Regions from separate parts of the Methylophaga sp. F7 genome, predicted to be linked through region 4. Evidence: riboswitches for the same ligand, from Rfam matches in the RefSeq annotation. Region 4 holds a riboswitch; each other region holds the start of a gene.

Region 1 (7,733 bases), 1.2 Mb from region 4:
CTTGATTTTGCGATGTTAAGGACCAAAAGGGTCAGAGTCAATTGAAATCCATCCGGCCATCAGTGATAAAGTCGTCATAAAAAACTAGTATCAACATATAGCTAACCATCGACATATCTAAATTGGCTTGAGGTGCAACCATGGATGAATTAAAACAGAAAATCGCATTATTTATTGATGCTGATAATGCGCCCGCGAGTAAGTTTGAAGATGTTCTGAGCGAGGTCGCAAACTATGGTGTGGTCACTATTCGTAAGGCTTATGGCAATTGGAAGTCGCCAACGCTAAAGGCCTGGGAAGATCTGTTGCATGAATATGCCATTCAACCCATCCAGCAATATGATTTAACCAAGGGGAAAAATGCGTCTGATATCGCATTGGTGATTGATGCAATGGATGTGATGTATACCAAGCAGATTGATGTGATGTGTTTTGTGTCATCGGATTGTGATTTTACGCCGATGGTAACCAGAGCCTTAGCGGAAGGGAAGGTGGTGTTGGGGTTCGGTGAGCGGAAAACACCGTCAGCATTTGTAAACGCCTGCTCTAAGTTTCTGTTTCTGGATCAGGAAAAAGAAAAAACCAAAACAACGGTTAAACCCAAAAACATAAAATCCGATACCAAATTAATACATTTGCTACGGCAGGCCATCGAGGCAACCGAAGACGAAGACGGCTGGGCGGCGCTTGGGCCGGTTGGTTCAAATATCTCAAACAAGACCTCGTTTGATACTCGAAACTATGGCTTTAAAAACCTCAGCAGCCTGTTTAAAGCGATTGATTTATTTGAATTAAAACGTGGCCCAGGTAATTCGTTTTTAGTACGCAATGTTCGCAATAAATAAATGCCATTTGTGGCTATGGCCTGAATAAGACCAGGTTTCTTTTATGTTGTTTTTCCAAAAAATGTTTATGAAATTGATGATCCCAATTGTTCTCTCTCTGGGGTTATGGGGAGTGATATTGCCTTCCCAGGCGGATGAGACCACCGAGTACAAAATCGAGCAGATGAAAGACAATGTGTATCGTTTTTCGGCGGGTCATTATCATTCGATATTTGTGGTAACCGATGCGGGGATTCTCGTCACCGACCCAATTAATGATGCCGCGGCGAGCTATTTGAAAGAGGAATTGGCTAAGCGGTTTACTGTGCCGATTCGCTATCTGGTATACAGCCATAATCACATTGACCATACCATGGGCGGCCATATTCTTGCCGACGGGGATATTCGGGTGGTGGCACATGAATTTGCTGCAGAAGATTTGCAATGGACAAAAGCGCCAACCGCGTTACCGGATATCACGTTTCAGGATGCTATGACCTTGCAATTGGGAGACAGTGAAATCCACCTGCAATATCACGGCCCAAACAATGGTCGTGGCTCAGTCAGTATGCGAGTTATGCCAGCCAATGTGCTCTTTGTGGTGGATTGGATTGTGCTTGGCCGGATGCCTTATCAGAATCTTTTAGGCTATGACATTCATGGCATGATTCATTCCACCCGGGAAGTGCTGGCGGCTGAACCGTTTGATTTATTTATCGGTGGACATGCTGATACCGGCACGCGCGAGGATGTGGAGCATTATCTTGGTTATCTGGAAGCGCTTTATGCAGCTGTGCGTGAGGGCATGCTGGCGGGGAAAACGCTTGAAACGCTTCAGGCTGAAATTCGCTTACCGGAATATGCGCATTTACGGATGTATGATGAATGGCTGCCAATGAATATTGCCGGTGTTTATCAAACCCTGGTGGAGCAATCCTACTTTAATTTTCGACCGGATCTGAACGTTGAATTCTAGATCAGGAATATCTGAGTAAACATTACGAACTAAGGAACGTAACGAAATCAAAAGAGTAGGATGGCCACCACCCGTTATTTCATTTCTTTCACGGCAAGCCAGCATCAATTTTTATACTTTCTTTGAGATTAACACTCTGCATATTTTTAAGCTGTCATTGCCTTTTTACGGCGTAAACCTAAGAAGCCTAATAATGCCGGGCCAAATAAGAATAATGACGCTGGAACAGGCACTTCACTCACCGATTGACTGATTTCTAAATTGGCAAAGGTATCACCAAACACCACATCAAAATTAAAGCCCATGAGGGATGGATAAATGATGCTATCAAAGCTGCCTACAATGCTGGCAAACGTTAAGAACTGAAATGTTCCTACTTGCACATTATCACCAATAAACTCAAAGGTTAGTAAACCGGCCAGAGAAGCCTCATGTGAAATATTAAAGATATCTGAACTGGTTTCATTAAACTCCACCACCATTGAACCTAATTCACCTTGAGTGTAATTGCCATTAATGGTCATCGTACCAATCGAGTTACCTGCATTTATGCTGGCATGGTTGTCAGAACTGGTGCCATTCACCGTTACATTGCTGTTAATGATGCCTGTACCAGATAAACTACCGCCGTTGATATTGACACTGGTTTGAGTGATGACGCCGTTATTTATGGTTTGCCCAGCGGTTTGGGTGTAATTACCCACTGAACTGCCATTACCTCTTATGGTTGCTTTTTCATTGTTAATAAACACGCCCGTATTAATAATCTCGTTCATATTCTCAAGAGTACTATTATTGGTCATGACGCCATTATTGGTCACGGTGTCATTAATTGCATTGGAGAATACGTATTTATTCGTAAAGGAACCATTATTAATCAACTTACCGGCATTAGTGAAGCGACCCTCATTGTTCATCGTGCCATCATTAATTAAAGTGGAATCGATATAGTTATTGAATCTACCCGCACTGGTATTAGTTAAGGTTCCCGTATTGGTCAGGGTTGCTCCTCTATAACTTGATAAAACACCTCTATTCGTGAGGGTATCTTGATTGGTTAACTGCCCGTAATTAGTCAATGTGCCTGAATTGTTAAACTCAGCCTGATTATCAATGAAGCCATCATTTTTCAAGCTACCGCCGTTGTTGTATATATAACCGGTGTTGGTGATGTGACCGCTTGCTGCATTATTTAAACCACTGACATGAGTAGTCAGACTGCCTGTATTTAACAGCACCCCATCATTTTTTAAATCACTGAATTTACCGTAAAAGGTACCATTATTTATAAAAGTGCCTTCGTTTGCTAAAACAGGATCTTTAACAAATGGCTGACCAATAACGGATAACTCATTATCATTTTGAAATTGTGTGCCCGTCACAATGGTTGTGGTGGCATCATCATTAATCGTTAAAGGTGATGTATTGACTCCAATTAAAACACTATCGGCACTTGCCGCAGTACTTAAAACGATTGATGAAATAAAAAATGTGCTGAATACAGAACGTTTTAAAGATTGAGTTTGCATGTTCAAAGTCTCTTAAATCTATGCAACTCAGCCACCTTAACAACATCATCAAGGTCTGTAGCTTTCCGTCCTTAGTTCACACCAAGTTTGGCAATAATAAAATGGGCTATAGTCCAACCCAACCGAAATATGATGATATAGAGACGGATGACATGGCACTATCCGATTTTCGCAAAGAGATAAATTAATCATTTATCGAGAAAACGGATAATCTTTATTAATTTTTTTGGATTAGAATCAGTCGGTTTTTATAAACCTAAGCCTGAATGATTAAAGGGGAGATTATGTTTACTTTTCGTTGCCTGCTTATATGACATTACAAGTCTGATATTCGATATCGGCCACATAAAGCCGTATCAATCACAACTAAAAAGTAATGATTTTAATTAAAGGCTCGATGTAATGTGGTGGAAGGCAACTCGCCAAATAATTGCAGATAATCCTTGGAAAAACGACCTAGATGCCAAAAATGCCAATCACTGGCTAACTGCGTGACTGTCACACCGATATCAGCTGGTTTTAGAAGTTGTGCACGAACCCGGTTTAACCTTAATCGATACAAGTACGCATTGGGTGTGATTCCCATTATTTTTTTAAAGTTATATTGCAGGTTACGCTGGCTGATATGTAAATCTTTACAAATATCGATAATGGACGGACAAGTATGTCTCTCCAGGTTGGCGTGCATATAGTCTATTGCCTGCCTTACTGATTTAGCCGCCCGACGCCGAGACAGTACATCGGATGATTGTTCATCAAACACTAAAGATGAATCGAGAGAGAGCAAGACATATTCCATTACTGATAAATTAATATTTTTCTGCTGCTCACGCAGACTATCATCCGAACTCAGTGCCGAAAGCTGATATAGATAATCAGTAAAATCCTCTAGGGGTTGTCGGTTAATACCATCAAATACCAAAATATGGTCTGTCGGCATTTCCCAATATTTTGGGTTAATGACTCTTGCTGCTTCAATTAATTTAGACTGTTCGAATCTAAAATAGACCGTTTCAACACCGCTCGCTGCCTGAATATCGACTTCAACATTTGAAGGCAGAAAAAATAATGAATTATCGAAAGCATCGTACTCAGAGACCCGTACCTGATTTGCAATGCGTGCAAAAGAAACCGTACAGAAGTCCCGCTCAATAATGGCACGTTTGTGTATGACCTGATTTTGTTGTTCAAACACAACTCTGACATCATCATTACCCACTTCACGATAATGCCCACGGAAATTCCCCGCGGATAATTGCATTATCTCAATGGGTAACCAGTCTTGTGCCATCTGCTGTTCATAAGCATCGAACAAAGGCTGATCACGATAGACGGTGTGGTGTGTTGACGTCATTTTTATTGCATCAGCAAAGATATGAGAATGACCATGACAGTAAAACCATAAAATAATCAGTGAAAATGACTATACCTTATTCATTAACGTATTGGCATCTAAACAAAAATGAGCTTACTGGCTTGGTATTTGTTATCAAACAAACAAGCCCAATAGTTACCTACGGAGTCTTTTGAATACTATCTACATAAGGTTTTCGTACCTTGTCTCTATAAGCTTCAACTGCAATAAAGTTTTAAAATAAACGTATGACTTGATATTTTGTTTGTGAAACATGTATCCGACAACTTGGTATTTTAGGAAAAATCTTATGCAACAAAATCGTGTGGATCCGTTAACCAATGGTGCGACGGCAGTTATTACCCATCAGGTTGCCAAGGATAAACATCCCGAATACGAAGCATGGTTAAATGAAATTGCTCCACATTGTAAAAGCTCGCCGGGGCATCTGGATCTGAACGTGATTCGGCCAATCGCAGGATTGACTGAAACGTATACGATTATTATTCGCTTTGATAACCAATCACATTTACGGGGCTGGATGGAATCGGCCAAACGCAGTGAGCTGATAGCCCAAGTTTCACCATTACTGGTGAAAGGCGATGATTTTTATATTAACAGCGGGCTGGATTTCTGGTTTACCCCTGAGCAGGCGAATACCAAAATTCCTATTCGTTGGAAACAGGCTTTGGTCACCTGGTCAGCTATCTATCCGCTGGTACTGATGTTGCCATTTTTGTTGCCACCCATTCACAGGTTGGGACTGCCTGATAATCATTATCTCGACACCTTGATCATTACCGGTATTGCGGTTTTGCTAATGGTGTATGTGGTGATGCCGCGCTACACCAAATTAATTCACGCATGGCTGTTTCGAGGTTGTTAGGTTTAGAAAAAGGATCTTGAGATCAAGAGGCTTCAAATGCTGGCTATTTTTCATTACCCCATCGGTACTATGAAATGACTTTAGAACGGAAGATTGCTGGGCTTTTTAAGCTTGATGATGACAACTGGATGAGGCACTCAAACCCCATTAGTGTTTGGACCCGATACTCTGTGCTTCCTGTTATCGTTCTCGCGTTCTGGAGTAGAGAGTGGATAGGCTGGTGGTGTTTGGTGCCAGGGCTGGCATCGCTTCTCTGGTTATTTTTCAATCCAATTCTTTTCAAAAAACCGAAATCTACCAAAAACTGGGCATCAAAGGCTGTTCTGGGCGAGCGTGTTTATTTAAACCGGGATATTGTTCCAATACCGGATAACCATAACACTCCGCTACACGCGATTCTTAATGGAATTTCGTTGGTCGGAGTACTGGTATCGGTCTGGGCGACTGTTTATTTCTCACTATGGGGCGCTGTATTAGGTGTTGCATTGGCTTATCTTGGCAAGAGCTGGTATCTGGACCGAATGGTCTGGCTATACGAAGATATGAAGGATAAAAACGAGCTTTATCGTAGCTGGGAGTATTAGGGCTTGAATCAAGTCACGAGGGACACATTCTAGCTCCCTCATAAATCCTATTATGAGGATTATCAATAACGCCAAAAACAGAATAAAACGAAATCTTCACTGCAAAAAAAAGATAGAGATATCGCTTTTTTTCCTCAGCTCCATCTCATCGAATATTATTAAATCTCACTTTGGCTAATCTAATAAAAAAGCCATCCAACCCAAACTGGCTACCTAGCTGATCACTCCATCCTGTGCCGTTATGAAATAGTCGTTAAGACTTAAGTCATAAATTTTATTTATACCGAACATAAATATTTATGCCTTTTATTTATTGCCTCTCTGGTCTAGATTAAAAAAACCAGAAATGACTGGTCATCAGTGACACGCTTTTCCGCCTATGGAATTGCAAATCGAAAGGATGAATATTTTGGCATTACTAGATCTGGCAACAGCATGTAAACACATTTCTTTTACGGTTGGTCGAGGCGTCATTACTGGCATGTTGGACGCCTCGAACTCAACCAATGTAAAGGGTAAACCCCAACATCAGCCCGATATCATTACCAATGATATCCTGGTCGATGCCTTCTCGTGGACCGGCTACCTAGCCCGGAAATTGATTTCGTAACAAATACAAATTCGTTTCCCAATGTTCACCACCAAGGAGAAGGCTTAAATGTCGATTTCCCATCCGATTATTGCCGTTACCGGTTCGTCAGGAGCCGGTACTTCAACCGTAAAACATGCTTTTGAAGATATTTTTCGCCGGGCTAATATCAAACCCGTCGTTATTGAAGGCGATAGCTTTCACAAATATACCCGTGAAGAAATGCGTGCTGAAGTCATCAATGCTGAAGCAGAAGGCCGCTCGCTGACCCACTTTGGGCCGGAAGCAAACTGTCTGGATAAATTGGAAAAACTATTCCAAACCTACTCTGAAACGGGTCGTGGCGAAAAACGTCATTACATTCATGATCAGTGTGAAGCCACCAGATATAACCAACCTCCCGGCACTTTCACCAAGTGGAAAGAAATCGATAATGACAGTGATTTACTGTTCTATGAGGGGTTGCATGGCGGTGTGGTGACTGATGAAGTCAATATTGCCCAGTATGCCGATCTGTTGATTGGTGTGGTGCCGGTTATCAATATCGAATGGATTCAGAAAATCAAACGTGACTGTGCCAACCGTGGCTATTCACAAGATGCCGTAGTAGACGTCATCCTCAAACGGATGCCAGATTATATTCACCATATAACACCACAATTTTCCCGCACCCATATCAACTTCCAGCGGGTGCCTCTCATTGATACGTCCAACCCTTTTGTGATGCGTGAAATACCGACCGCGGATGAAAGCCTGTGTGTTATCCGTTTCAAGAACCCGCAAGTGGCGGATTTTCCCTATTACCTGTCGATGCTGAAAGACTCGTTCATGTCTCGTCCCAACAATATCGTGGTGCCTGGCGTCAAGATGGGCCTGGCGATGGAAATCATTCTGACACCGTTTGTCGAAAGGATAATGGAGAAACGCAAGCGAGGTTAAAGATGCTGTAACGGTCATTGAGAGAACGTCTCAGGTGGGAATGTTCTGATTA
Region 2 (7,733 bases), 1.5 Mb from region 4:
GTATGCATTGGATGGGACAGTAAAATTCTGATTAGCGTATTACCCTCTAGCAATTTGGCCCGTATTCTATCTCTGGAATTTGTTGTCATCAGGCACACCCACCAATATCAATTTCCACATAACGACTGGTTCGGTAAAGCTTACCATCCGCCTTGACCATGGCAATTATCTCCGAATCTTCGGCGACTTTAAGCATTGTTTTAAAGGGAAAGCTGACTACAGAAGTGGGTTCAAGGGCCATTGCCAGAGGAAAAGGGTTTTTCTCCACCAATAATGCCACTCGTTGAATATTTTCAAGACTGCTGCTGATTTCAACCGGAACACTGGCTCCATTCACAGCATAGGTAGGAGGAGAACCAATCGTGAATTGAATGGCTTCTTCATTAACCTCTTCTGCCTCTCCCAGAAACGTTAATATCGCATCTTCCAATGTTTCTGCATTGAAAGCATCCTGAGGCCAATGTGCTAATAGAATTCTTGGAGCCATTAAACCACTAGCCGCTACCAAAGCCAGCGTTGAAGCAGAGATGGATTGCTTTAGTAATTTTCGACGATATTCATCTAAATTATCATTCATCGAATTTCTTCCATCATTGCGATATCCGTTTCAACTTGTCTCAAACGTGAGCTGATTTTAGCGAGTTCAAATTCATCTCCTCGGGCATAGTCTGCTGCAATTCTGAGCTGATCTGCAGCCTGCATCAACTGACCAGAACTATGATAATGCTCAGCCAGCCAGACATGAGATTTACTTTTCTGTCCCATATCACCATAAGCTTTGGCCAATAATCTGTATAAATCCGCAGAAGATTCACCGACATCTAATTGACGTTGCAAAATAGTAATCGCTTTACGCGGTTCATTGGCTCTCAACAAGGCTTGAACTTGCTTGATAGAAAGCGCCCAATCATCCGGATAAACCCGCTGAAAATCATTATAAATTGCCAGTGCTGCATCCATTCTTCCCAACGCAATTTCGATATCCGCCAGCACCAGATGATAGCTTAACTGATTATCATCCAAATCGATTAAGTCATTAATTTCATCACGAGCCTGGGTATAGTTGCTATTTTTCAATAATGCCAGGGCATAACCATATCGAGTGACAGACTGATCTTCCGTTGTATTTTCTTTCAGCTTATCTTCATAGGTTTTGATCAATTCACGCAGATTTGCAGATGTCATGACACGCACTTTTTCACGCATCAGATAAAACTTTTTGGTATCTCTTATCTGGGGCCGTGGTTCAAGATTGGCAGCACGTCCACGGGCATCTGCAATACGGGACACGGTGATTGGGTGAGTTCTGAGAAATTCCGGAATCTGGTCGCCACCGTAGAAGCGACCTGCAATCTGCAACCGCTCAAAAAAACGTGGCATCGCATTTGGGTCAAAGCCTGCATTTACCAGAGTTTGCATGCCCAAATTATCGGCTTCAGCTTCATGTGCCCGACTGTAATCCAGTTGCATTTGCACATTCCCAGCCTGTACCGCCATGATGGCAGCCGAACCTGCACTCGGGTCAGCCACCCCCAATAAAGCCGCAGCAATCATCGCAGCGGTCATCGGAATACTCATGCGTTTAGAACGTTCGAAATTACGCAGAATATGCCGTTGGGTAACGTGCGCTATCTCATGCGCCATGACCGATGCCAGCTCACTTTCTGCTTCACTTGTCAGCATCAGTCCGGTATGAATGCCAATAAAACCGCCTGGCGCGGCAAAAGCGTTAACAGAATTGTCAGGCACCACAAAAAAAGTGAAAGAACGACCGGGATCATCACTATTGGTCACCAGACGATGTCCAAGTGAGTTGATATAACTATTCACTTCCGGGTCATCAACCAGGGTCACTGATTGCTGCAGGCTCCAGTAAAAAGACTGGCCGACCTGATATTCTTCCACAGGCGAAACCAGAGCACCCGCACTGTCCCCCATTTCTGGCAACGCAATATCCAGGTTTGCCTGGGCAATGCCTTGATTGCTCATCAAAAATATAACTGTAGCGATAAGATATTTCATAACGCCTATAGACCTTGGCTCATTAAGACCGGTTCCGCAAAGACAAAAACGCCGCTTGCGTTTATCATGTGAACGGATATTTTAAAGGAAATCAGTATGTCAGATTTTGATACAGAAATTGATACATCAGGTTTAAACTGTCCACTTCCAGTGCTTAAAGCGCGTAAGATGCTCAATGAAATGTCAGCCTCTCAGCGATTGCGACTCATATGTACCGATACTGGCGCGCTAAAAGATATTCCGGCCTTCTGCAAAATGACTGGTAATCCGCTACTCAGTAGTGAAGAAGTCGACGGAAAATTGTATTTCATCATCGAAAAAGGGGCATGACTGCATGGCCAAAAAACTCGCCATAATTGCAAGTAAAGGTACTTTAGATGGTGCATATCCACCATTTCTACTGGCCTCCACAGCAGCGGCGCTAGGGTTTGAAGCCAAAATATTTTTTACCTTTTACGGTTTGCAATTGCTTAAGAAAGATATGTCTCTTAAAGTCTCTCCTTTAGGCAACCCTGCTATGCCCATGCCTGTTCCGGTCCCCAGTATCGTGCAAATTATTCCAGGGCTTGAAGCCTTTGCTACCTGGATGATGCAACGCAAATTGAAAAAGAAAGGTGTTGCCAGTGTTGCTGAATTACGTGAGATTTGTCTGGAGTCAGATGTTGAATTAATTGCCTGCCAAATGACTGTCGATTTGTTTGATTTTAAAAATTCAGATTTTATCGATGGAATCAGTCATGGAGGCGCTGCCACCTTTCTGGAATTTGCCAGCGAAGCCGATATAACTTTATACATCTGAATAACCGTATTCGGTTTGGAATAGGAACAGCTTTATGCAATTTGTCTGGAAGACTTTTTTAAAAGGTTTGGCGACAGCGTTACCCGTCACCCTGACGCTTTATCTTATTTATTGGTTGGCTGTTACAGCAGAGCGTGCATTACGTCCGATAATGATTGCCATTTTACCCTATGATTTTTATTGGCCAGGGCTTGGGTTATTAGCGGCTATAGGGTTGATTTTTGTGATTGGAATTGCCGTTAATGCCTGGCTGGTCAAACGACTGTTTGATATGGGTGAATCCATCCTGGATCGCATTCCGCTGGTGAAATCGATTCATGGTGCATTACGAGATTTCACGCGTTTTTTCTCTCGCGAGAAACAGCAGGAAAGTCTCAGCAATGCTGTTGCTGTCACCATCGGTGGGGTTCAGCTGATTGGCTTTCTGGTGAAGGATAACGTTAGCCATGTTTTAGGCATGGAGGATCAGGAAAATAATCTGGTCGCCATATACCTGCCAATGAGCTATCAAGTTGGTGGCTATACAATTTGCGTTTCACGAGATCAGGTTCGGTCTTTGGAAATGTCGAATGAAGACACGATGCGCTGGATCCTGACCGCAGGACTTTCAGATAGTGAAACAGAAAGCCATCAACCAAAAATCATTGTTGAAAAATAATTTTTCACAAGGCAACTGGTAAAGAATTGTCATTACTTTCTTAGTTGCGCCGTATCCATTACCCAGTGGGATATTTATTCCTTTCCCAACCTCAACTTTCTGAATCTGATAAACCTAATACAAATCGATAAATTTGTTATAGAAAAAATGAAGGTTCTAAAAGTTGATGGGGAGTATGCGAATGACTATCCCGCTATTATTCATTTCCAGTCAAAAATAATCTATTGATTATTATTGGTGTCCCTGACAGGAGTCGAACCTGTGGCCTTCCCCTTAGGAGGGGGACGCTCTATCCATCTGAGCTACAGGGACATCGGCCGCAATTATATCAGTCAAGCTGATCGGCTTCACTTCGAAACAAACCAGTCGTCGGTTGAACGGCAGTTATACAAATAAAAAAGCCGTGATGAAATTAATCATCACGGCTTTCTGAAAGAAATAAAGTTAAGCGACTTTATTTTTTGCTCTTCGACGTAATCCCATGAGTCCAAGTAATGCCGGTGCAAACATGAAAGCGGCGGCAGGGATTGGAACTTCAGAGACTCCGACAACACTATTGTAAGACATGTCCATGTAACGTACTCCAGCTGGGTCGTTATTGTCTCTAAAAGTAATTCCTGCAAAAGCACCCAAGCCTGAGATAGAGTATTTGTTGTACCCTTCCAGCATGCTGATTAGTACTGTGTTGATTAAACTACCACTATTTGAAAATAAATCTGCAGCAACATTGGATCCTGCAACAGAGCTTCCCATCACCCATGAAAAACTGTCGGCATTAAAATCAAACAAAATCGACAATGGGCCCTGAAAACTTGAGGGTGTAAGAAGTGAATTGCCAGAATCACAACCTGTGCAACCTGGATCAAAAGAGACAACTCTTATTGTTCCACTTGGTGTTAGTGATAATGGCCCTATAGGGGAACCTGAAATTGCTGAGCCAGATGCAGTCTGACCTGTGAAAGTTTGTGAGAAACTTGCTCCATCAGCATCAATAAGGGTGGAAGTGGTAGCCCCACTCAAATCAATGTCGACTGTAGCGGCAAAAGCAGAAAAAGAAAATAATGAGAAGATTATCGTAGCTATCATCTTATTCATCGGTGAACTCCTTAAAGTATGCAACCCAGCCCTGATACCTTTACTTAAAAGCACAGCTGTAATTTTCCGTCCAAGGCTCACGCCAAGTTTGGCATAATAAATAGCGTGATTAGATCACTCTTTCGAACTTACACTAAATTTTATTAAAAAGTATTGTACTTTAGTACTAATTAATAAATCTTTGATGTTAATTATTAGAGCTAATAATGTAATCCCAGCCCTATCCTTCTCAATTTGGACAGATAAATGTTTAACGCTCTATCCATCTGAGCTACAGGGACATCGGCCGTAATTATAACAGGGCTATTTTAGACCGACGAATTCTGAAACATTCTATCGGTGGTTGAGAGGCTAATAAATTAAAAAAGCCCCACCTCAAGGGCTTTTTTATTTCATTTAAAACTCTAAACAAATTTTACCAAAATGCTGATTCGTTTCTTGGTACTCAAATGCTTTGACAATATCCTTTAAAGCAAAAGTACGATCAATAATTGGTTTTAGCTGATTAGCCTCGATAGCTTTAATCATCTCCTGCTGATGGACTCTGCTACCAACAAGAACGCCCTGAAGCCTAACCTGTTTCACAAAAGTCTTCACAATATTTATATCGCAAGTCTGTCCAGAAAGAATACCAATTAACGAAATTTGGCCAGCGATACGTACAGCGTTTAGAGATTGCTCCAATGTTTCAGCACCACCAATTTCAACGACGTGGTCAACACCTTTTCCATCATTGAGTTCTCTGGCTAAAAAGCCCCAGTTAGGTTCTTTTTTATAATTGATCACATGATCTGCTCCCAGCTCCTTCAACCTAGTGAGTTTTTGATCACTGGATGAAGTGGCAATCACTTTGGCGCCTGCCATTTTGGCAAACTGTAAAGCGAAGATGGATACACCACCAGTCCCTTGAAGAAGAACGGTATCACCTGATTTGAGCTGATTAAAATCGAACAAAGCCCGCCATGCTGTCAAGGCTGCTGTAGTCAACGTCGCAGATTCTGTATGAGACCAACCTGAGGGTGACTTGGTGAAAGCTTCAGCCTTTGCCGTGACATATTCTCTTGCGTAACCATCTACTCCATCGCCAGGAACAGTTGAGAAACCATCAACGACTGGTTCACCGTTTAACCAAGAAGGGAAAAACGTACTCACAACGCTATCACCGACCTTAAATTCGGTCACGTTTGGTCCCACCTCTATTACTTCACCGGCACCATCAGCCATAGGTATTCTTTTCTCTGATGCAGGCCAGAGCCCCTTGACGACCGCATAATCGTGATAATTAAGCGAGTTAGCATGAAGTCTGACCAGAATTTCGCTGTCACCTGGCGAGATTGTTTCTGTTTCTTCTACGCTAACTTTATCAAAGCCACCACCCGCTTCGACGAAAATTGATTTACCTTTCATGTCTGCTCTCTAGTTTGTCTAAACATACAAACTAACATTCAGGTTACAATAGTCAACCAGTTAACTTTTTGTAACCTACAAATAACTATGAGAGAAAACCACCAGACTTGTTATAAACCCTGCCCAGTTGAGAGGGGAATGAGAATTATCGGTAATAAATGGACAGGCTCCATTTTGTGGCACCTGAAAGATCAGCCCATGCGTTTTAATGAAATTGCGAGACAACTTGCCGGGGCCAGTAAAAAAGTCCTGGCAGAGAGGTTGAAGGCAATGGAAGAAAATAAACTGATCACCAGAGATGTGATCTCAAGCAAACCTGTCGCGGTCCAATACAAAATTGCGGCTAGAGGATTGAATGCCCTGACAATACTTGAAGAACTAAAAAACTGGACCCTTGAAAATGATCTTTAGCTAATCGGCTTGAGTACACTCTATCCATCTGAGCTAAAGGGTCATTGTCGGCAATTATAATCGTCAGGGTTTCAACTATTAGTATTAGGGATTTAGGTATAGCTTTTGAGATTTCCTAATCTGAATTGAAACGTCATTTGCACTAGCGTTAGAGTGTTTGATCACCTGCTTAACGGGTCGGACAAGCATTTGAGCTGAGAATGAATAAACTTTGCGCTGACGCTACCAATATTCTTCGGTATAGAAACATTACTCACTTAAAAAAGAAGCCAGCTCGTCAACATGCGACTGAGTTTCGTTAATCAGTTGACCAATTTGAACCGCTGCTTCATTCGATTTTTTCGAAAGGTTGCGCACTTCATCCGCCACTACCGCAAATCCTCGTCCAGCTTCACCAGCTCTTGCTGCCTCAATGGCTGCATTAAGCGCTAACAGATTAGTTTGATCGGCTACTGCATTTATTGTCTTTACTGTGGCTTGAATTTTACTTAACACATTCGACATAGAAAGATGAGTTTCAGCCACCAGCTTATTTCGAGAAGAGACATTGCTACCAAACACAATGTACTTAGAAATATTGCCGTTTAAATCTGTTATTGCTGAGATTATGCACTCTAAAATTACTTCACCACCTTGATGAGCCAGTTTAATCATCACCGCGGTGGGTTCACCTTTTTCGATCAATTGTTTGCGAGGCTCGTCCAAATGATCTTTCAAATTTCCCAGTAATGACTGCACTTGCACTTCGTCGACAATGTTTAATTGTTCATAAGTAAACTGATTAGCTGAAATGAACTGCCCACTTTGATTAAACTCCATCACCGCCGAATGACTGCTAATAGCATCTTTTTGGTTGATTTGCTCTAAGACCAGACGTTTAATTTCACGGACATCAGAACTCACGCCAACAAACCCAGTATGTTCCCCCTTTTCATTGAAAATTGGGTTCACTGACAACACAATCCAATAGGGCACACCCTCTTTGGTAAAGTTTAAGATCTCTTCATAAAACGGCTCTCGTGCTTTAAGTTTTTTAGAAATCCGCTTAATTGTGTCTGTATCAGTTTGTTCACGCTGTAATAAAACTCCAGGCTTTTTACCTTTTACTTCTGCAAGTGTTAATCCTGAAAGCTTTTCAAAACCGGGATTAACATATTCGACAAACCCATTTTTATCAGTGATCAATACACTTGTACTTGTGTTACTTACTACTTTGGATAACATTTCGAACTGCTTGTAGTCAGCAAGTTGCGTTTGTTTAGATAATAAGAAAGCTGATAACGGGCCGCTATCAGAATCAAGAGTGGAGTGGGTTACTTGATAATAAAAATCATCATTCTC
Region 3 (7,733 bases), on a different replicon from region 4:
TCTAGACAAATTCAAGCTTCGATGAGAAGTGAATCCGGAACCCTTCCAATTCTCCGAAAAGAATTTCAATCCCCTGCAGGTGAAGAATGCGAAATGGAGTTAAAGCCTGCACGTATTGAGCTAAATGGTGAAGAAATAGACTTCTACCCATCAGAGACAGAAGAACTCATCGAAGACATTCTAAGAAAGATATTTCTTCAACAAAGTCACGGCATCCATGATTCAAACCGTGAAGAATCTTGGTGTAAGTTCTCAATTAACATGATTATCAAGGAACTCAAGACATTCAACAAAAAACGAAGTCTTGATGAGGTAAAACAAGCATTAGAAATAATGGAAAACTGTCGTCTAACAATTACAGTCAATGGCAAGCAAGCATACAGTTCCAATATTCTGTCAGATAAACTATTAGCGGATAGAGCTTCATACCTTCGAGATCCAAACGCATTGTCAGCTGTAAAGTTTTCCTCTCTAATCAGTCGAGCAATCAATAAATTCGATTATCGACAGTATAACTATGCAGATGCTATGAGCCTTAAACAACCACTAGCACGATGGTTATTCAAACGATTGGCAGATAGATTTATCAATGCAGGCCTGGATGCACCTGCATACAAAACAATCTTTTCACAAGTGGATAGAGATTCAGGTCTGATGCATCATAAACGGGTCACACGCCGTATTGAAAAACTTAAAGACGCTATTGAAGAACTGGTAGATCATAAGATACTTCGCACTTATGAGATGCAAGCAATTAAAGAAGACGGAAAAATTGCTGATGCAGTATTTATGCTTTATGCATCTGGTGGTTTCATTAGAGAAATGAAAGCAGCTAATGCCAGACAAAGAATAATCAGAGAAGAGGCGAAGAAGTTATCAATGAGATAAACCACTCCCCGAAGAGAGTGATCTCCCAACGGGTAGTGATTATTTAGTAAGCACCGTAGTACTTACCTCTTATGCTGCATTGTCCAACTCAGACAAGGTTACCTTTTCAGGCACTCCATTTTCATTAAACGTAACCTGCAGCTGACGGCCTTGCAGTGAAAACTGACTAAGACCACTTGTGCGAAGCATGGAAAGCACCCCCATTTCCACTGATTGGTTCAGTGAATAGAGTAATGCCTGGAACTGTTCGATATCATAATTACAACCTGACTCATCAAATTGATCATTTGAGTCAATATAATTGCATATGATACGAATATTGCTTCCATTCAAAGCACCGCTTGGGATAAACATAAAGTCTTCATTAACTGCAAAGCAGTCATTTTGGACAGTTACCTCACCCATTGGTCCGTTTATGACCAGCGATTCACATGTTTGATAATCGAAACAGCCGTAGCCAGAATAATGACCTTCCTTTCCGGGCTTATTTACCGTTATAGTCAGATCTTCATCTTCAATTTCAAACAACCATTCATGTATCCAATGGTCTTTGTGTAGCATGGACAGCGAGCCCATATCAGCGCACAACACCTCACGGTGATAGGCGTACTGATGCGGTCTGAAGTAGTCATAACCATGATCGTTATTAAAAAACACGATCTTCTGGCCAATCGACTCCAGTTTTTGCCTTGTCATTCCATTTATCGATGAGGTGTAGTCATATCTGCTGTATGAATCATTCTCAGGCAAAGATGACACTGTAAATAAAACCCCATCTGGCAGGACATCCATATCATTGAGCAGATCCAAACACTCCCACGATTTTAGGGCGCGCTGGAACTTACTGGCAAACATGGCTGGTTCCAATATACCTTTCAGCTCAATAAACTTTTTTCGCCACAGCTCTTTTAAAACTGTTTCGATTTTTCCGCTCTGAACTGCCTGATCTATCAGAACATCTCTGTCCGGCATCCGCACATCAAATTGCAACTCATCAAGATGGATAATGTTACCAGGGCGTTCACGATATGAATGCTCCTCCCCCCAGATACTATCGACTGGCAATCCTTGATAAAACAAATGACTCACCTTCGTGCCATAGTCCCTGTAATAATTACCGGGCTTGCCAATGATCGAGTCATCGTCAAACTCGGACATTGCACAGAAACCAATCGGCGTTTCGGTAAAATTCAGTTCAGCTTTATCAAGGCTATATGGCCGTTCCAATTCAGTGCCGTCATAAAAGACCGGAATTGAAAACCCTTTGGCCAGACGCTTTAATAAAAGCTCAATCCGGCTGGCATTGTTTTCATCGCTGATTTCGTAGCCATACAGTGCGATTCTGGTACCTGATGTCACATCGCTCTGAAACACAGATATTTCAAGACCATTCAAAATGTCCTGTGTATATGCTTCAAAGCCATAGCCATTCGATTCCACTCGCAGCCGATCACAGTAGTAAAGCATTGAGAAGCTGCCCATACCGAAGGCACCTTCTTTCTGAATTACTTCTTCTGACCAGCCTGAACCTGCCAAAGTCAGAAAATCAGCTAAATCACGAATTCCCTGGCCATCATCAACAATGAGCAGCGCGTCTTCATCCAAATACGAAAACTCTACTTTGCTTGCACCTGCCCGGCGGGCATTTTGCATCGCTTCAGAGAGTACGCAGCCAGGTGAAGTAAACGCATTTTTCAGCTTGCTGATAATGCTTTCATTGGTTTGCACTTTGATTACTTGGTTTTGCATGATGGATCTCCTAAATACAAATAAAAAAGGGAGATCCACCAACCCCTTTGAGGGAATGATAAATCCCCCAGAGGGTGAAACCTGCCTTAACTGCGTACAGCAAAGACGTTGAGGCCGGTTTTGGTGAGTCCGGCTGACTCTTCAAGACAACAAATTTGTTGCCAAGAATCTGGTATTCCGAAACACCTGGTTAGATGTTTTGGAATACCCCCTTCTTAAAGAAGGGAGTATTTAGAACCAATCAGTGATTAGCTCCTCTTATCTCGGCCTGTCCGAGTTGTCTGGCGTTCATACGAAACAACATACCATCGGGCTGTCTGTTGACATACCAGCCACGACGACTACCGGCAGGTCTATCTAACCGATAATCAGTTCCACCATACTGAACAACCATTCCGGCTTCATAGCTACGTTTAGCCTTCTGTCGCTTGCTTTTGTGATAAGCCACTACTCGCTTACGCCATTGGCCATCATAACTATCCGGGTTTGGCTCACTGGCTTCTTTCAAAAATGAAATCGGACAGTTCACTTCGACCGGGCCACACGAAGCAGTCAGGTCCTTATAGCCCCAACCATCCTCACGGCCACTTTGCATCATATCAAGACCAATCCAGATTTCTCCGGTCGTTTTCAGTTTGGCCAAGTACCAGTGGTTGTTACCCACTACACTGGACTTTAAGAGTTCTTGATTTTCGCCAAAGCGATATGAATCAGTAAGATACTCGACCAATTGTTTTTTTGATCGCCATTGCGTTGAATAGCTCCATCCCATGACTGCTTCTCCAATAATAAAAAAAGGGGAGGCACCCGTCCCCCATAAGGGAAGGTTACTTCCCCTATGGGTTTTTGAGATTCCAAACAGCGTACTGCTTGGACATTGAGGCCGGTTTTAAATAAGTCCGGCTGACTTATCAAATAGATAGTTTTTGGCTATCTACTGGATATCTATTCCGAAACGTACTCTGTGAATACGCTTTGGAATACCCCTGTTGCCAGGGGTAATGTTCTACCAGTCGTGCTGGTCTAACTCTGGGATGGCCTCGGCATCTGAATCCAGTTCAATCATTTCAAAATTATTGTTAAATGCGAACTCAATAACTTTGCAGAGTGAAGGACTGTAATCTCCTCGGAGGTTTCCTGCCAAATCGTTCATATACAGCTTAATAAAGAAGCCGGATTCACGCTCCATCACCATATTGGTCTGAAACGCTGCAATGCGTAATGCATTGATATCGGCCTGCTCAATATGAGAAGTACTTAAAGCGATCACTGGATAGGTTTCCACATTGATTTCCTTGGGATCGACACCTCATACGGAAGAGCCGATCTCCGTGTGGGTTTGGAAAGCCAATGATGTATGGCTAATATAATAGACAAAAAAAGCAGGCAAAAGCCCTTTTTAGCCCCTTTCGTGTTGTTGCCCAGTGTAACTCATTTATTTGAGTAAACCCAACAGACTTCAATTAGTGCATTCAATTAACAAACAATTACTTTCAAATGATCTCATAAGGGTGATTGTGCTATCCAAAGATGAAGCTTTAGCAGAAAGCATCATTAAGATACTTAAATACAGGGATATTTTTAAACCGTTAAATCAATCTACTCATCAAACAGATGATTTCTAAATTAATGATCTGCCATGTGTTAAATACACGATTATCTACGAACACTTCTGAAACGTTCTGGCGTATAGGTAAGGCTAGCCGCCTCTTCTAACGATAAATGCTGTATGGTAATTAAATTGGCATTTACATGCCTAGTCATCTCAACCAATATATTGAAATTTTCTTAACTATGATCAGGAGACAAGAGTCTCACCGGTCAAAGCAGTAATCGAATCCCATTTGCTGCGATTTCAATGATGTTTATCTTTGTTTCATTTACAGCTTTTATTCTCAGAGCCCATTTATAGGTAATAATGTCTTTAACAGCAATTTCGATATTGAGTTTCTGCTCACCAGAAGCTATATAGCCAATTAAACTGCTTCCAAATATTTCCGACTCAAAATCTAACTCTGGAAAAATATCTATCTTGATACATCCCATAACGCAAACTCCATAATGTTAGGAATGAAGCAATTGATTCTGACCCTTTTGGTTTTTGAACTCTGGTACTTTTGATATTGTTTTTCGTTAATAAAAAGTCATCCGGTATTAACCGGATGACACTTATTCAATTAAAAATAAAGCTTAATGTTTTAGTTTTTTGCCATTTTACGACGTAGACCTAAAAAACCAAGCAAGGCTGGTGCGAATAAAAACAATGCTGCTGGTACTGGCAATTCTGAGGGCAGTGCTGCAATGCTCAAATCAAATGAACCAGCCGCACCCGGCATAGGATTAAAAAATGCTGTTTGTCCAGCAAATAACATTCTCGTGAAGGTCAAGCTTGATGATGTTATGGCGAAAGATTCCACTGGAGTAATCATTCCACTGATAGGTTGAGAAAAAGTAACTCTGCCAGGAGTCGCAGGTAAGTTATTAAACGAGAAGTCAAATTTCACCAATGTGTCAACATCACTAGTCACACCAGTGGTGAGAAGAAAAGCGCCTACAAAAGCACTGTAAGTTGCAGCGACCGATACGTTATTACTACCGTTATTGGTAATAGTGTAGGGAGAGGTTACTGTTGGCGTTACGTTAATTGATGCCGCATTAGCTGAAATGCTGAACATTAGTGCAGTAATAAAAAAGAGTGTTTTTTCATAGCATAAGTCCTTAACATTAAGAAAAAAGAAAATGGTGCAATGCAACCCGGCTATCTTTCTTTACTTTAAAGACCCGAAGCTTTCCGTCCTCATTTCACAACGAGTTTGGCGTCTGGTTCAAGTAGAATTTCAAAATTACTTCAATTAAGGACACCATGACATGCTTTTTACGTCTAATCAAACTGTACTTTGGTACAATATAACGCATCTTAATTTTTAGTATAAATTCCTGTTGTTTTTTGTAATAAAGAAGCGAAATCGGGGCAACTATCGTGATAAGTTTTATTTCATATAATCATTTTTTCAATTAGACAAAAGCTTATCGCTAGAAAGTGGTTACGTTAAGGTAAGACATCCTCAATTGGTCTCACCTCCATATCTCAAAGGCCGCTTTCATCAAACACGAATTGCTGAAGCATCTGTCAGAGTGGCCAGCCGAACAGATTGGGTTGCATAGTTTAGTGGTAAGGTTGAAGACATCACCAAATGATTGCTTAGACCTACAAATCAAAACGCATATTGGTGATGTTCACCCCTCTCTACTTGATGTCGAACACTTTTGTGAGCGAATGGTCATCAGCTCGATTGACCGTGCCTGGCGTCGGCTTTCTAAATTACTCACCTCATCCAACTGAAAGATAATAAAGCCCCAGCAAACTCTTCGGAATGGAAAGCCAAACCGGACCACAGAAACCTGGGCGTTAATTCGAGATAATGCGCCGGCAAACGATATCGTCAAAGTTCGTAACCCGCGTGTCAGTCGTTTAGTGACAGTGATTGTATGAACAATAAAATGAAGATGAAAAGATTAATGAATAAAATCATATTATCGCTATTCGCTGGGTTACTCATCTTGGTCTAAGCACTGGCAGATCCAGAATCATTTGAACAAGCAAGAGCTGAGCTTCGTGATCATGTTTATCATGACCAGAATCGTAATGGATCATTAGGAACACTCTATTGTAGCTGTGACTTGGACTGCCGAGGTCGACCACGTGGTGCTGTTGACGCCAAAAGTGTGGGTACCAAGTCAGAAAACAGAAGCTTCGTGTTGAACGCAATGAGTTCGAGCACATATTAAGTAGACTTAGCAACATGCTATCTATTCATAATTAGCTGCTTTAGTTGAAAATATGAATACATAACACTTTCTGAATTTCTATAGCTCAAGATCTTTCAGCCAATACATTTCTCTCGCCTTAGTATTAGCGAATTATAGTGCCTTAGTTTTGTTTATAGATCCGGAGACCCCGAGCATAAGATCTCATACACTATTCAAAATCATCACAAACTTTGTGTTTGTTACATAAAAACAGTGACAGACTCTCACAGACCCAGCAGAGAACTTTTAATTTTGCTAATCTTTTGGGAACTAAGTTATTATGTTGTTAACTAAGACATCAGAATCCATTAATAAAATTAACGAATGTCAGTAAAATTAATTATCAACATGCTCATCTTTATGATTGTGATGCAATCAGGCATAGTTGCGGCTGACATTCATACATATGATTCCAAGACATCACAAGAACATCAGCTTGTTCTTGATGATTCCAATGCAATTCAACAAGCGAACAATGCGTCTTCGCATGATGCACAAAGTACTGGCGATTGTGATTTTTGTATGCATTGTCAGTGTTCACATTTTATCGCCATCTTTAATATTGATGGAATTAATGTTGCTGCTATTCCATACAATTATTTCAACCTCCACCCTAGATCGCCAAAACCTGACTTTACAGTCAGTATGTACCGCCCTCCGAGATCTTGAACTGCTGATGTTTTTGCGGACTTAACGTAAGTCCGTTGTTTGCAGTTAAACAGGATCTAATTTCATGAAAATACACTTTGATCGCACTACAAATGTGCGTGCGCCTGCTATCCGTGCATTGCTTTGTTCGATGCTGGTTGCCTTTTCTGTCTCACCGGTTATTGCCGATAACATTCAACAAACGAAAACGTTGAGTTTAAACGAGGCCATGCAACAAACACTGGCGCAACATCCGGCATTACAGGTTTTTCCAATTCGACAGCAACAACTTGAAGCCCAGAAAAAAACGGCCAATCTCAAACCGGCATATGTTGTTGGTGCTGAGATTGAAAATTTCGCTGGCACTAGAGAACTAAGCGGTATCAAGTCACTGGAAACCACGGTCACTCTCTCCTCTGTCGTTGAACTGGGTGATAAAAGATTGTCCCGTGTTGAACTGGTGGAACAACAAAGTGATGTTGTCCGTGTTGATCGCAAAATAAAAGCGTTGGACTTGCTAGGTCAGGTAACACGACAATTTATTAAAGTGCTCAATAGCCAGGAGCGTGTAAAGCTAGCCGAGACGGGGCTGGAACTGGCGCAAACAACATTAACAGAAGTTAATAAACGTGTAGGTG
Region 4 (7,733 bases):
GCATTCGGGATTATATTCATGTAAACGATTTGGCTTCAGCCCATATTCTGGCAGGAGAATATTTACAACAGCATGATGGTGCCTTTGCTTTCAATCTGGGCAATGGTAATGGCTTTAGTGTTCTGCAAGTAATTGAAGCAGCCAAGCAAGTAGCTCAGCACGATATCGCTTTTACGATTGAACCCCCAAGAGCTGGCGATCCATCAGTTCTGGTAGCAGATTCATCAGTGGCAAGAAAAACTCTGGGATGGCAGCCTGCATTTACGGACATTGAATCAATTATCGAAACAGCATGGGCTTGGCATCAAAATGAAAGATTTTAGGGTCTTTTTATCTTTCATAGCCACCTCTGTTGTGACTGAAAATACACCACTCAAGGCGCGAGGAGAGCAGTTTAGTGACTCTAAATAAACGACGAGCAACGAAGAGTGGTGTATTTTCAGCCTCAACCCGAAGGGCTGGGACTATTTTTCCGTCCCACTGCGTTGGAAATGATTTATGTAGAACAACTACATCGCATCATTTCCGCCTTGTTGGACAAAAAAACAGCCTCCAGCAGTGGTGGCTATGAAAGATAAAAAGACCCTAGAATTGTTTATTTTTCATAGCCACCTCTGTTGTGACTGAAAATGTACCAATCAAGGCGCGAGGAGAGCAGTTTAGTGACTCTAAATAAACGACGAGCAACGAAGAGTGGTGCATTTTCAGCCTCAACCCAAAGGGCTGGGACTATTTTTCCGTCCCACTGCGTTGGAAATGACTTATGTAGAACAACTGCATCGCATCATTTCCGCCTTGTTGGACAAAAAAATAGCCTCCAGCAGCGGTGGCTATGAAAGATAAACAAATCCTTGTGAGGAAGACTTGAGATGATTCCAGTAATTTTATCCGGTGGTTCCGGAAGCCGTTTATGGCCATTATCACGGAAAAATAAGCCTAAACAGTTTTTGACCTTGTTTAACGATTCATCGATGTTTCAAAGCACGCTTACTCGTTTAAATGGCTTGGATTCTCTGGAAGCTCCGTTAATTGTTTGCAATAACGAGCATCGTTTCATGGTAGCTGAACAGCTTCAGGAGATTGGTCTGGATGCTAAAGGCATTATTCTTGAACCCTGTGCTCGTAATACCGCTCCAGCGATTGCTCTGGCAGCATTAAAGGCCATGGATAACGGCGAAGATCCGTTACTGTTAATATTAGCTGCAGATCATCTTATTTCGGATGTCACTGCTTTTCATAAGGCTATTGAACAAGCACGGATACTGGCTGAACAAGATAAGCTGGTTACTTTCGGTATTCAGCCACAATCTGCTCACACCGGCTATGGTTATATTGAAGCAGAAGAAAAGTCGAAACCCAGTTCAGTAAAACGTTTTATCGAAAAACCGGATTTGGCTACAGCAGAGTCCTACCTGTCTGCCGGAAACTTTTTCTGGAACAGTGGGATGTTTTTGTTTAAAGCCTCCGCATATATCAAAGAGCTCGCACGCTTTTCTCCTGAGATGTTGTCTTCCTGTAAACAATCCCTTGAAAAAGCGGTAATCGATCTCGATTTTGTCCGTGTTGATCCGCAGTTTTTTGAGCAAAGTCCGAGTGACTCAATTGATTACGCGGTTATGGAAAAAACCGATAAAGCTATGGTTGTTCCACTCGATGCGGGCTGGAGTGATGTCGGTTCATGGTCTTCTTTATGGGAAGCTTTCACCCGTGATGCTGATCAGAATGTGTTGATCGGCGATGTTCTAGTTGAAAATGTTCATAACGCCTATATTCATAGCGAAAATCGTCTGGTGACGGTGTTAGGCCTGGACGATGTGATTGTTGTTGAAACACATGATGCTGTCATGGTGGCGCATAAAGATCAGGCACAAAAAGTTAAAACAATCGTTGAAGAACTGACCCGCCAAAACCGTAAAGAAGTTATAACCCATCGTAAATGTTATCGCCCATGGGGCAATTACGACTCTGTTGATATGGGTGACCGATTTCAAGTCAAGCGCATATTGGTGAACCCGGGCGCATCTTTGTCATTGCAAATGCATTACCATCGTGCTGAACACTGGGTAGTGGTAAGTGGAACCGCTGAAGTCACACGGGATGATGAGGTCATGTTACTGGGCGAAAACGAATCAACATTTATTCCTCTTGGAAGTGTGCATCGTTTACGTAATCCTGGACGAGTCCCTTTGGAAATCATTGAGGTACAATCCGGCGCCTACCTTGAAGAAGACGACATTATCAGGCTTCAAGATACCTATAACCGTAAATAACAGAATAAGAGATGGCCTAAGGACAATTATGGCGCAAGGAAAAATCAGACATTACGACTCAAAAATTAATGCTATTTCAAGGCTAATTGATAGTGCCATTATATTAGTAACCTTTCTGGCTTTAATGGATTTGTTTGCTATTGAATGGCAACCAAAGCATGTCTGGTCTTTATTATTTTCAATTATTCTTTTTCACTTCTTTGCCGAATCACAGGATGCCTATCGTTCATGGCGCGGGACGTATCTAAGGGACGAGGTTACTGCAGTATTATTTTCCTGGGGTACGAGTATCGCGGTATTGGTGGCTATCGAACTGATTGTCATTAATGAACAAACCTATGCAACACCTTTCATATTGATCTGGATAATCGCTACACCTATCGAGTTGATTTCCTGGCATGCCATCGTTCGAATGGTGCTTGGAATAATGCGATCCAAGGGGTTAAATACCCGTCGCGTGGCTATCGTAGGAGCGACGAAGCTTGGTTATCGACTGGAAAAATCCTTTGATGAAATGGAATGGACAGGTTACCGTTTCAGTGGTTTCTACGATGATCGTAAACCTGCCCCAAATCGTCGTTTAGAAGAAAATGCAGCGACTGTCCTTGGCAGTATCGAAGACTTAATAAGAGATTGCCGTACAGGAAAAATCGACATTGTCTTTATTACATTATCTTTGGCAGCTGAAGCCCGTATTCGTTTGATTACTGAAAAGCTTGCTGATACTACCGCTTCGGTTTATTTGGTACCCGATTTGTTTACTTTTAATCTGCTTAACTCCAGATGGGTGGATTATCAGGGAATAACGGCAATCAGCATTTATGAGACACCCTTTGCCGGTATTGATAGTGCAATCAAACGCATTGAAGATATTGTTTTGAGTTTTTTGATACTGTGTCTGATAGCCATTCCGATGTTATTGATAGCCATTGGCATTAAAGCGACTTCCAAAGGTCCTGTGTTTTTTAAACAGACACGTTATGGAATGGATGGTGAAAAAATAAAAGTCTGGAAGTTTCGTACCATGACAGTTGCTGAAGATGGGGATAAGGTCATTCAAGCCCAAAAGAACGATCAAAGGGTCACGCATTTTGGCAAAATTTTACGAAGAACTTCACTTGATGAATTACCACAATTCTTCAATTCGTTAGGCGGTTCTATGTCAATCGTTGGCCCAAGGCCACATGCTGTAGCGCACAATGAAGAATATAGAGCGAAAATCCAAGGGTATATGCTTCGGCATAAGGTTAAGCCTGGTATTACCGGTCTTGCCCAGATAAATGGTTTTCGTGGAGAGACGGATACGCTGGATAAAATGGAAGGGCGTATCAAATATGATCTACAGTATATTCAAACCTGGACATTGCTTCTTGATCTGAAAATTATTTTATTAACGATCACTAGAGGTTTTGTTGGAAAGGATGTATATTAATGTCCAGAGTTAAATTTTCGGTATGACATCGCTGTCTAGCCAACAAAAAATTTAAACTCGTTCCTAAGATTAAAACTCAATTGCAATTCCTTTGACTGAGTTATCTATCGACACGATAGGTAATGCGCATATCAGAAATGTCGGCTGAGAGAAACATCTGGGAGTCAATCATTTCGGGTTCAATGTTGTTCCCGACAATCTAGCCTAACTTACCGTGAGGTGAGGTCGGAAAGCCATGGGTCTTTAAAGTTAAGATCGCCAGGTTGCATTGTTTCATTTTTTCATCAAAAGGAAAAAATTATGAAAAAATCAATGCTATTTTTTGCAGCCTTGTTGTTCTCGATTAACGTCAATGCAGCTACCTTATCGTTAACAGGTACTGGTTCTATTGGAGCAACCCAAAACGTCGATCTAAACAATAACAGCACTGTGCTTGCTGGTGGTTTTGTTGCTGCTCGCGGCCTTTGGAGTTCAGCTTTTAACGCAACTACAGATGCTGATACACCCGTAGTTATTGAATGGTCATTCAACCCTACTACTAGCCTTGGTTCCGCCCAACTTGCTTTTGGTGAAGTGGGAGGCCCATTACAAATGTTTAATATTAGTAGTGACTTTATTTTCAATGCTTCCATGACAGCTGGTACGACATATCTTGTTGCTATTTTGAACGCAACCTCAAATATATTGAAGTATGACCTGTCAATTTCACCATCAGCTGTTCCGATTCCAGCTGCATTGTGGTTAATGGCTCCAGCATTAATGGGTTTTTTCGGCTTACGTCGTAGAGCACTTAAATCTGCTACAGCTTAATTTTAAACGTATTGAATTCCTGCTTACTTGAGGAAAGGAGCTTTGTTCCTTTCCTTAAATTGCAAAACCATTGTAAACACTGTGAATCAATTCACATTTGATTAAAGATTTGAGTTAATCCAGCTAAATTTTGTGTTGCAGGGCTCATTATTTGTAACAAATTAACAGTATTGTTCAACCGTCACTTGAGAGCTGTTTCTAAGTGGCTTTATTTGTTGGGAACGGAAATGGTTCCTATTTTAAATCGCCAAACTTGTCATGAGGCAAGGTCGGAAAGCCACGGGTCTTCAGGTATTATTTGAAGATGGCTGGGTTGCATTGCTTAATTTTTCAATTAAAGGAAATTACGATGAAAAATGCGATGCTATTTTGTATAGCTTTATTGTTCTCAGTTAGTGCTAATGCGGCTACATTGAGTTTATCAACTGTCGGATCAAATGGTGCGACTCAAGAAATCAGTTTAAATAACAACAGCACTGTGCTTGCTGGTGGTACTGTTGCTAATTCTGGTTCTTGGGAATCATTGTTTGATGTTACAACTGATGTTGATACTCCTGTAAGAGTTGAGTGGTCATTTAATCCTTCAACAAGCTTGGATTCAGCTCAATTGGCTTTTGGTCTGGTTTCTGGCCCTGGTGGTAATTATGTTGGTTTTCCAACTATTTTTAATATCACTGGTGACTTTATCTTTACTGCCATTTTGACTGCAGGTTCATATTTTGCAGTAGATATTCTTAATGCCACTTCAGGTATTTTGAAATATGACCTGTCAATCTCTGCAGTACCAGTACCAGCTGCATTGTGGTTGTTTGCACCAGCACTGTTAGGCTTCTTCGGTATACGCCGTCAAGCACGGAAAACAGTGGTTGCATAACACCAAATGAGTTAACAATATTGTTAGTTTTAAGAAAAGGGAGCTTCGGCTCCCTTTTTTTGCAGTTATGTACTTGATTCAGTTAGCTATTATTCACAGCATGAAGTGGGACAACCAATAGAATATTGTTATAAAGTTCATTAAATATGGATATTGTGAGAAAAAGAAAATCAGCTATAATCAGCCTGAAATATATAATTTTTTTGCAATAAATTTGTCACTAGTACCATAGTACAATTTCAATCATGCAAATGAAGTAGTAGTGTTTAATCATCACCGAGATATTTCTTGGAGATAAAAAGTTCAGAGACAATGTTGTTTCTGTTTCTGTTTTTGTTGCCAAACTTACCGTGAGGTAAGGTCGGAAAGCCACGGATCTTCTGGCTGGGTTTTGAAGATGGCCGGGTTGCATTGCTTAATTTTTCAATATAAAGGAAATTACTATGAAAAATGCGATGCTATTATGTATAGCTTTATTGTTCTCAGTTGGTGCTAATGCCGCTACACTGACTTTATCAACAGTTGGTTCTTCAGGTGCTACTCAAAGTATTGATCTGAATAACAACAGTACAGTTCTTGCTGGTGGTACTGTTGCTAATTCAGGAGTTTGGGAATCATTGTTTGATGTTTCTACTGATGTTGATACACCAGTAAAAGTTGAATGGTCATTTAACCCAACAAACAGCTTGAATAATGCTCAATTGGCCTTTGGTCTGTTGACTGGCCCTGGTGGTGGTTATGTTGGTGCGCCAACTATTTTTAACATCACTGGTGATTTTATCTTTACTGCTATTTTGACAGCGGGTTCATTCTTTGGTGTTGATATTTTTAATGCCACATCAGATGTACTGAAATACGACCTGTCAATTTCTGCAGTACCAGTTCCAGCTGCATTATGGTTATTTGCTCCAGCATTGATGGGCTTCTTCGGTTTACGTCGTAAAGCACTGAAAACAGCTGCTGCATAGTAACAAATGAGTTAACAATATTGTTGGTTCAAGGAAAGGGGGCTTCGGCTCCCTTTTCTTTGTGGGGCTCAATATCATCAAAAGACTCTAAAGTTTTGCATCTGCGATTTACCTACCTGATTTGAAAAATCCACAAAAACTGTTAGTCTGTAACTGAACTTTCACGAATCTAAGAAAGTCTCAATTATAGAAACAATTCTGTTTCTATCTTCAATATAAAGCCAAACTTGTCATGAGGCAGGGTCGGAAAGCTACGGATCTTTAATTGACTAAAGATGGCCGGGCTGCATTGCTTATTTTTTCACTTAGAAGGAAATTGCTATGAAAAAAGCGATGCTATTATGTATAGCCTTTTTATTCTCTGCTGGTGCAAACTCAGCAACTCTTAATTTAACAGCTGAGGGCTCAAATGGGGCCTCCCAACAGCAAGTCACCTTAAATAATAACAATGTTGTTTTAGGTGGTGGTGTTGTTGAAAGCTCCAAATCAAATTGGAGTTCAATGTTTAACGTCACAGCAGATACAAATACTGCGGTTGATGTTGAATGGTCATTTAACCCAGTGAGAAATCTGGTTTCTGCTACTGTAGCAATTTTTGCATTAGATGGTAGTTTTACAGAAACGTACGATATAACGGGCGATTTTACTTTTTCGGCCATATTGTCAGCAGGTAAAACTTACGGTTTGGATATTTTAGATGCTACATCACATGCATTAAAATATGATGTGTCAGTTACCTCATTATCAGAAGTGCCTGTACCAGCCGCATTATTTTTATTCGCTCCCGCCTTATTAGGATTGATTGGATTGCGTCGTAGAGCCAAGATGACTGCAGGCTGAAACGGTTAGGAGAAATAAAAAGGGAGCTTGAAGCTCCCTTTTTTATATATTTTTTGTCAGAAAAGACTCTGTACAAACTGAATAAAAAACGTTACGGTTAAATTAACTTCCTTAAAAAGCTGGGAAGTTTTCACAATGGAAAGGATTTCTTCTTTCCTATCAATAGCCAAACCTGTTGTGAGGCGGGGGCGGAAAGCCACGGGTCTTACCCTGTAAGATCGCCGGGTTGCATTGCTTAACTTAATCTATAAATCAAACCCCTTAAAGGAGCGACTTATGAAAAAAGCGATGCTTTTCTTTATGACGTTATTTTTCTCAATTAGTGCAAATGCAGCAACCTTAAATTTGACCACCGCCGGATCATCAGGTGCTACGCAAGAAGTTAGCTTAAATAACAACGATGTTGTATTAGGTCACGGAACGGTAGATGAGCCAAACACCAACTGGTCATCATTTTTTGATCTATCTACAGATCAAAATACACCCGTTAAAATTGTATGGTCATTTAATCCAGAAGCAAATCTAAGTTCAGCTACCGT

What was found. A riboswitch is a leader RNA that binds a small molecule or an ion and turns the genes downstream of it on or off. The one in region 4 is predicted to bind cyclic di-GMP.
Region 1: linked by a shared signal. The riboswitch ahead of AC08OG_RS11140 (hypothetical protein) and the one ahead of AC08OG_RS05485 (hypothetical protein) in region 4 are both predicted to bind cyclic di-GMP.
Region 2: linked by a shared signal. The riboswitch ahead of AC08OG_RS13260 (hypothetical protein) and the one ahead of AC08OG_RS05485 (hypothetical protein) in region 4 are both predicted to bind cyclic di-GMP.
Region 3: linked by a shared signal. The riboswitch ahead of AC08OG_RS16105 (hypothetical protein) and the one ahead of AC08OG_RS05485 (hypothetical protein) in region 4 are both predicted to bind cyclic di-GMP.

The regions. Positions count from the first base shown of each region.
Region 1 covers NZ_CM166511.1:2,222,438-2,230,170, reverse strand. Annotated here, with positions in the region: gene AC08OG_RS11150 (NYN domain-containing protein) at 141-845, shown strand; gene AC08OG_RS11145 (MBL fold metallo-hydrolase) at 913-1,800, shown strand; gene AC08OG_RS11140 (hypothetical protein) at 1,947-3,329, opposite strand; cyclic di-GMP riboswitch class I at 3,348-3,431, opposite strand; gene AC08OG_RS11135 (helix-turn-helix domain-containing protein) at 3,712-4,683, opposite strand; gene AC08OG_RS11130 (antibiotic biosynthesis monooxygenase) at 4,994-5,569, shown strand; gene AC08OG_RS11125 (DUF6653 family protein) at 5,644-6,153, shown strand; gene AC08OG_RS11120 (hypothetical protein) at 6,563-6,763, shown strand; gene AC08OG_RS11115 (phosphoribulokinase) at 6,812-7,681, shown strand.
Region 2 covers NZ_CM166511.1:2,630,942-2,638,674, forward strand. Annotated here, with positions in the region: gene soxZ (thiosulfate oxidation carrier complex protein SoxZ) at 1-89, opposite strand, end outside; gene AC08OG_RS13230 (thiosulfate oxidation carrier protein SoxY) at 89-577, opposite strand; gene AC08OG_RS13235 (beta-barrel assembly-enhancing protease) at 574-2,022, opposite strand; gene AC08OG_RS13240 (sulfurtransferase TusA family protein) at 2,119-2,352, shown strand; gene dsrE2 (sulfur carrier protein DsrE2) at 2,357-2,821, shown strand; gene AC08OG_RS13250 (DUF502 domain-containing protein) at 2,856-3,479, shown strand; tRNA gene AC08OG_RS13255 (tRNA-Arg) at 3,715-3,791, opposite strand; gene AC08OG_RS13260 (hypothetical protein) at 3,924-4,574, opposite strand; cyclic di-GMP riboswitch class I at 4,591-4,677, opposite strand; gene AC08OG_RS13265 (zinc-dependent alcohol dehydrogenase family protein) at 4,971-5,981, opposite strand; gene AC08OG_RS13270 (winged helix-turn-helix transcriptional regulator) at 6,120-6,392, shown strand; partial or broken gene AC08OG_RS13275 (PAS domain-containing protein) at 6,714-7,733, opposite strand, start outside.
Region 3 covers NZ_JBWPVL010000002.1:164,909-172,641, reverse strand. Annotated here, with positions in the region: gene AC08OG_RS16130 (hypothetical protein) at 1-888, shown strand, start outside; gene AC08OG_RS16125 (hypothetical protein) at 958-2,637, opposite strand; gene AC08OG_RS16120 (hypothetical protein) at 2,879-3,409, opposite strand; gene AC08OG_RS16115 (DUF5983 family protein) at 3,644-3,922, opposite strand; gene AC08OG_RS16110 (hypothetical protein) at 4,459-4,683, opposite strand; gene AC08OG_RS16105 (hypothetical protein) at 4,836-5,390, opposite strand; cyclic di-GMP riboswitch class I at 5,383-5,465, opposite strand; gene AC08OG_RS16100 (hypothetical protein) at 6,772-7,116, shown strand; gene AC08OG_RS16095 (TolC family protein) at 7,181-7,733, shown strand, end outside.
Region 4 covers NZ_CM166511.1:1,062,448-1,070,180, forward strand. Annotated here, with positions in the region: gene galE (UDP-glucose 4-epimerase GalE) at 1-323, shown strand, start outside; gene AC08OG_RS05455 (hypothetical protein) at 429-578, shown strand; gene AC08OG_RS05460 (hypothetical protein) at 694-843, shown strand; gene AC08OG_RS05465 (mannose-1-phosphate guanylyltransferase/mannose-6-phosphate isomerase) at 870-2,270, shown strand; gene AC08OG_RS05470 (undecaprenyl-phosphate glucose phosphotransferase) at 2,299-3,702, shown strand; cyclic di-GMP riboswitch class I at 3,895-3,973, shown strand; gene AC08OG_RS05475 (hypothetical protein) at 4,003-4,512, shown strand; cyclic di-GMP riboswitch class I at 4,749-4,833, shown strand; gene AC08OG_RS05480 (hypothetical protein) at 4,862-5,386, shown strand; cyclic di-GMP riboswitch class I at 5,715-5,800, shown strand; gene AC08OG_RS05485 (hypothetical protein) at 5,830-6,354, shown strand; cyclic di-GMP riboswitch class I at 6,565-6,646, shown strand; gene AC08OG_RS05490 (VPLPA-CTERM sorting domain-containing protein) at 6,676-7,194, shown strand; cyclic di-GMP riboswitch class I at 7,350-7,428, shown strand; gene AC08OG_RS05495 (hypothetical protein) at 7,471-7,733, shown strand, end outside.